One region of the Halioglobus japonicus genome, then DNA from elsewhere that is predicted to be linked to it. Evidence: predicted binding sites of a transcription regulator. Region 1 holds the regulator's gene; the other holds the start of a gene.
What was found. The regulator PhoB, encoded in region 1, activates phosphate uptake and scavenging genes when phosphate is short. The targets are predictions, from matches to a motif close to TGTCATAAANNTGTAACA.
Positions count from the first base shown of each region.

Region 2: a site for PhoB is predicted at 1,798-1,815, ahead of BST95_RS16495 (malonyl-CoA decarboxylase). Genes of this name have one in related genera too.

Region 1 is NZ_CP019450.1:2,486,456-2,489,872, reverse strand. It holds gene phoU (phosphate signaling complex protein PhoU) at 1-129, opposite strand, end outside; gene phoR (phosphate regulon sensor histidine kinase PhoR) at 148-1,416, opposite strand; gene phoB (phosphate regulon transcriptional regulator PhoB) at 1,435-2,136, opposite strand; gene BST95_RS11780 (2-oxoacid:ferredoxin oxidoreductase subunit beta) at 2,285-3,337, opposite strand; gene BST95_RS11775 (2-oxoacid:acceptor oxidoreductase subunit alpha) at 3,334-3,417, opposite strand, start outside.
Region 2 is NZ_CP019450.1:3,511,380-3,514,796, forward strand. It holds gene BST95_RS16485 (molybdopterin-dependent oxidoreductase) at 1-717, opposite strand, end outside; gene purU (formyltetrahydrofolate deformylase) at 769-1,635, opposite strand; gene BST95_RS16495 (malonyl-CoA decarboxylase) at 1,846-3,204, shown strand; gene BST95_RS16500 (alpha/beta fold hydrolase) at 3,181-3,417, opposite strand, start outside.

The DNA of each region.
Region 1 (3,417 bases):
CGCCTCTACCGCCTCACTGAGCTGCTGCTCTACCTTGCCGCCCATTTCCAGCAAGTGATTTTTGATGGCCTCAAGTTCAGTATTGAACTTCTCGGAAATGTGCTGTTTGTAATCGTCCTGCTTAAGCATATCCTGTTCCTCGGGGCTCTAGTCTTGCGAAGGGAATACCAGAGAGAAGGTACTCCCCGACCCCAGTTTGCTATCAATATCCAATTGCGCACCATGCGCTGCGGCCACGTGTTTCACAATGGCCAGGCCGAGACCGGTACCCCCCGTCTCGGAAGAGCGACTATCGTCCACACGATAAAAGCGCTCTGTTAACCGGGCAAAATGACGGGGATCAATACCAATCCCCTGATCGACGATGTCCAGTATCAAATTCCTCTCATCCTGGCGCCAACGAGCCGTGACAGGAACACCCTCATCACTGTACTTAAAGGCGTTGAACACCAGATTAGAGACAGCGCTATACAATTCCCGATAATCGCCGGAGACCTTGCCCTGACTCTGTATATCCAATTGTAGCGGATTGTCCGGATGTGTGTTGCTCACCTCTTCCTTCAACTCCTCCAGCAATGTGGCCACGTCGACAGTCTCTCCCTTGGCCTGGCTCTCGGTGCTCTCAATACGCGACAGCCAGAGCAAATCCTTGAGCAGGTTTTCCATCCGATCTGCCTGCCCGGCCATTTGTGTCATTGCGCGCACATACTGCTGCGGAATGTTGCCAGGGTCAGCGATGAACGTTCCGAGGTAACCGCTTATCACCGTCAGTGGGGTACGCAATTCGTGCGAAACGTTGCCGACAAAGTCGCGCCGCATCTGCTCTGTGCGCACCACATTGGTTACATCCCGGACGAATAACAAGGTATCGCCCTCTGCAAACTGGGTAACCACCAGCTGCAGGTGAAACTTGATAGGCCCGCTGGTCTCAAATACCAGCGGATCGCCATAGTCGCCCTCCGTAAGATATTCGGCAAACTCAGGCTGGCGCACGATATTGGATATGGCCTGGCCAATATCGTCCGGATAGCGCAGCGTCAGCAAGCCCTGGGCAGCATCGTTACACCAGCGCAGCGCTCCCTGACTATCAATAATCACCACGCCATCGCGCATCGCGGCAAATGAATCCAGAAGATAATCCACCGTCGACTGCAGTCGCTCTTCAGTGGCAGTTGCCTTGCGCTGACCCTTGTAGACGCGGGCGACAACCTCGCCCCACACACCAAACAGGTCTGGCGGCGCCTTACTACTGTCAGCGAGCCATTCCTGGAGCCGCCACAACTGCAGCGACCAGAACAGCAGCAGACCAATTGCAGCAAGCAGCGCCCATACCAGTGGATTACCGAAGTAAAAGCCCGCCAAGGCCGCGAGTGCGATCGTGCCTATCAGCCGAAATACCGATGCCAACCACTCCATAGGTTCCGGCGTTGCCCCCTATATCCCGCGTGATGAAAAACGATAGCCCGTGCCGCGCACGGTCTGGATCAAATTACTGTGGTCGGCATCCGCGCCCTGCAACGCTTTGCGCAACCGGCGGATGTGGACATCCACGGTGCGCTCTTCCACATACACATTGGCTCCCCATACCTGGTCCAGGAGTTGGCCCCGGGTATAGGCGCGCTCCGGATGCGACATAAAAAACTGCAGCAGCTTGAATTCCGTTGGCCCCATATCGACGGCGTCGTCGCCCACGAACACCCTGCGACTTTCCCCATCCAAAATGAGGCCGTTGACCTCCATCCGGGCATTTTCCTCACCGCCCACCGTACGGCGCAGCAACGCCTTGATCCGGGCAATTAACTCACGGGGGGCAAACGGCTTGGTGATGTAATCATCGGCGCCAACATCAAGCCCCTGAATGACGTTATCCTCCGCTGTCTTGGCGGTCAGCATAATCACCGGTATCTCACGGAACGTGTCGTCGCGCTTAAGCCTGCGCAGCAGCTCCAGGCCACTGCCGCCGGGCAGCATCCAGTCGAGCAGGATAATGTCGGGGCGATGATCGACCACAGCGGCATACGCTTCCTGAATATTAGGCGCTTCCAGGCAACGAAATTCAGCGATCTCGAGCGCCATGCGCAGCATATCGCGGATCGCAAATTCATCATCGACAACCAGAACAGTACGTTCGCCAATCACAGCCCATTTCCTTCATTCACCTGAATGCAGGTATTAGATGATGAAATTATGACAACAAAATGACAATCGGCCAAAGAATTACAAACAGGACCATAAAATCGCCCGGTGGCCCCGCTTTTGGCTAAACAGGGCACCGGGTGTCGAATTAACGCAGGCTTGCGTTAATGTTCTTGAGCATCTGGTTGCCGGGGCAAAGATCCTCGGCATCCAGGGTGTTGAGAGGACGTCTGGAGGTCTCCAGAACGTCGTGCAGGTCGCGGGAATCCTTGTCCATATAGATCAGCCCCGTCAGGATATCGCCGGCAGTGCGGTGCTTCTCCATATTCATCAGGGCGGAAGTACGGTCAAAGGGATCCAGGTCTTCGCTCATCTTGTAAAGATGAATGGAAGAGCCATCGTGCAGAGTCACCTCATGACTGGAGCCGGGCGCGTAGTCGGTGGTGATTTCCTTCTGCATAGGCACAAAGTCGACCGTGCCTGTAGCCTCTGCGTGTTCGCGCACAAACTCGTAGCTTTTGGTCGAGCCGGCGTTGTTGTTGAACGTCACACAGGGAGATACCACGTCAATCAGCGCAAAACCGCGATGACTGATCGCTGCCTTGATTAGCGGCACCAGCTGCTCCTTGTCCCCAGAGAAGCTGCGAGCGACGAAAGTCGCGCCCATTTGCAGCGCGGTGGAACACAGGTCGATCGCACTGAATACGTTGGCATCGCCCTTCTTGCTGACGGAACCCTCGTCCGCGGTGGCAGAATCCTGGCCTTTTGTCAGACCGTAGCAACCGTTGTTCATGACGATATACACCATATTCAGGTTGCGGCGCGCGACATGGGCGAACTGCCCCATGCCAATGGAGGCGGTATCACCGTCACCGGACACACCCAGGTAGATCAGGTCGCGGTTAGCCATAGCGGCACCGGTAACCACGGACGGCATGCGCCCGTGCACCGAATTGAAGCCGTGGGACTTACCCAGGAAGTACGTGGGCGACTTGGACGAGCAGCCAATACCGGACATCTTGGCAATCTTGTGCGGTTCTATAGAGAGCTCGTGACAGGCCTTGACGATAGCACCGGAAATCGAGTCGTGACCGCAGCCGGCGCACAGCGTGGAAATGGAGCCCTCGTAATCGGCCTTGGTATAACCGAGGTCGTTGACGGGCAGTTCTGGGTGGCGAAACTTCGGAATTTGATAACTCATGCTGACTCTCCCGCCTGGCTGGCAATCTTGGTGCGGTGCAGAGGCTCAATCGCCCCTCCGCTGAGATGCTGCCTAATCTG
Region 2 (3,417 bases), 1.0 Mb from region 1:
CCGCGCTGCCACCGCATAGGCGAGCACGACATCCGTGCCTGGCATGACGGCCAGATGCAGATCGGCTTCCCGGGCAATCCGGGTGCGCTTGGGATCGACAACCACCAGTTTGGCACCCCGCTTGCGCGCGTCGCGAATAATCGTGGTGAGATGCAGGTTGCAGGCGGTCACGTTATTGCCCCACACCACGATCAACTTTGACTGTGCCAGTTCGGTGTAGGCAATGCCGCCCACATCGCCGTACACTCGCTCCCAGGCCTCACCGGATACGCCCGCACACAACGGTGACGAATCTACTTCGCTACTACCCAGACGGTGGAAAAAGCGCGCATCCATAGAGCCATTCGCCAGCAGCCCCATCGGGCCACCATAGGTGAGCGGCGCGATCGCCTGAGCACCCCAGCGATCCATGATCTCGGAAAAACGCTGATAAATGAGATCCAGGGCCTGCTCCCAACTGATCGGGCGGTAATTGCCACCACCCTTTGGCCCGTCCAGTAGCAGTGGCTGCGTCAGGCGCTTCGGCCCATGCACCTGCTCAGCAAGACCCTGGGCGACTTTGGTGCAAATTTTGCCGCGGGTGAAAGGATTGCTGCGGCTGCCACGCACCCGACTGACCTTGCCATCCTCTAACTCGATAGAAAGGCTGCAGGTATCAGCGCAATCCAGCGGGCAAACACTGGCGTGCACATCGGAAAGGTTTGATATCTGGTTCATGGCTGCTCTCCCGGGCCCGTCGCCGTGGCCCTTATCAATCTGAATACGCGATCAGGCGTTAAACACTACCGTCTTGTTGCCGCGGACAAGAACCCTGTCTTCCAGATGATAGCGCAGACCCCGCGACAGCACCGAACTCTCCACATCGCGACCCAACCGTACTAATTCGTCCTTGTTGGAAGAGTGCGTCACGCGCACCACATCCTGCTCGATAATGGGCCCTTGATCGAGATCCTCGGTGACATAGTGACAGGTGGCACCGATCAACTTTACACCGCGATCAAAGGCCTTCTGGTAGGGATTGGCTCCGATAAACGACGGCAGGAAGCTGTGGTGAATATTGATCAGACGGCCGACGTATGTCTCACACAGCGACGGCGGGATAATCTGCATATACCGGGCCAACACTACGCAATCCGCACCGTGGCGCTCGAGAATATCTTCAACCGCCGCGAAGGCCGCAGGCTTGTCGTCCGGATCCACCGGCACATGATGGAACGGAATACCGTGCCACTCCACCATGCTGCGCAGATTTTCATGATTGGAAATCACACAGGGAATGTCGCATTGCAATTCGTCAGCCTGCCAGCGGTAGAGAATGTCCGCCAGGCAATGCGAGGCGTGGCTGGCCATAATCACAACGCGCTGTTTCTCACCTCCGGGGCGCAAGTACCATTGCATGCCATAGCGCTGTGCGAGGCTATCGAAGTCTTCGCGGAACGCTTCGATACTGCAGCTCATGGCGTCGGCGTTGACGACATTGCGCATAAAAAACCAGCCCTGGTGAACGTCGGTATGGTTGGCACTCTCCACCAGGCACCCCCCGCGCTCGGCAATGAAACTCGACACCGCAGCCACCAGGCCGATCTGGTCGGCACAGGAGGTTACCAGGGTGAAATTAGGCGTAGCGTCACTCATTGCACGGAAATCCATTAACCGATTGATTCAGTAGAAATAAACCACAATCGCACGACCGGGTTCTTCCTGACGGGTCGGCTGGGAGACAAACTATAATAGGGAATATCGTCACGCCGCACGCATCTCTAACCCTATAGGGTAAGTATTAAAGGCCACGGGCTCTGTGGCATTCTTATCACTAGGCAAGCAGCAATTTTGAGGTATCAGCCGATGGCTTCGACCAGCCCCATCGAAAAGGATCAACCCAACACCAGCGAAGGCAGCGTTACCGTACTCGGACGCGCGCTCAGCTCCGTGATTACCGCCGGCCGGGAAATCCTCGCGCGACGGCGGCCCAACCTGACCGCGGCCGAGGGTTCTACCCAGGCGCTGGTCGATTTGTGCAAGGAACTGATTGAGCACCGCGGCGAAGCCTCCGGCCTTGCCCTGGCCCAGGAAATTACCGAGGCCTACCTCGAGCTCAGCGCAGAGGCGCGGCTGGAGTTTTTCCAGCGCCTCGCCAGCGACTTCGATATCGATCGCGAGGCACTGCTGGAAGCCACCGAGCGCTACCGCGACGACCCCGACTACGACAAGCTACAGGCAATTACCCGCGCCACCGAGGCGCCGCGGCAAAAATTGTTCAGACGCATTAACATGGCGCCCGGTGGTACTCGCACCCTGGTCGCTTTGCGCGGCGAGCTGCTGCAGCTGCTGCGCCAGCACCCGGAACTCAAACCGGTTGATTCGGACCTCAAGCACCTGTTCATCCAGTGGTTTAACAAGGGCTTTCTGGAGCTGCGCAATATCGACTGGGCGTCCCCCGCGGTGGTGCTGGAAAAACTCATCGACTATGAAGCCGTGCACGAGATCAACGGCTGGGAAGACCTGCGCGGCCGGCTCCGCGAAGACCGTCGCTGCTTCGCCTTTTTCCACCCGGCCATGGGCAATGACCCGCTGGTGTTTGTGGAAGTTGCCCTGGTCGACGATCTGCCCGATGCCATCGCTCCGCTAATCGACCGTGAGCGGGAGATCATGGAGCCAGGCAAATTCAACACCGTAGTGTTCTACTCCATCAGCAACTGCCATCCTGGCCTGGCGGGCGTTTCATTCGGCAATTTCCTGATCAAAAACGTGGTTGAAGTACTGAAGAAGGAAATTGAAGGCCTTAAGACATTCGTTACCCTGTCGCCCGTACCCGGATTCCGGCGTTGGCTCAACAAGGCCGATCTCAGTGAACTGGTCGACGAGGCGCTTATCGACAAGGTACGCGCACCGGTAAACCGCACGGTTATGGAGGCCGAGGTACAGGCAGCACTCACGCGCCTGTGCGCGCACTATCTGGTGCGGGAAAAATCCGGCGAGTTGGCCAAGGACCCGGTCGCCCGCTTCCACCTCGGCAATGGCGCCCGCCTCCACCGCCTGCACTGGGGTGCTGATTTAACGCCCAAGGGCCTGGAGCAATCCGGCAGCATCATGGTGAACTACCTCTACGATCTCGACAAAATCGAGATCAATCACGAGGAATATTTCGACGAGGGCAAGATCAGCGCGGCCAAGTCTGTGCTACGACAACTGCCCCAGGATTAAGCGATTAACGGTCTCTGGGCTCTCGTACATAGCCCAGTGGCCGATGTCTTCGAGGATATGAAATTCCGCCTCGGGCTGGGACGCAAGCATCAGGGCGCGGCGGGCCTGAATCTGCTCAATGCCGCCGGCGGTGGCATCGTGAACACCCCAGATACCTACCAGATGCGCATTAATCGCAGGGAGAACGTCCGCGAGATCGTTACTGCCCGCCAT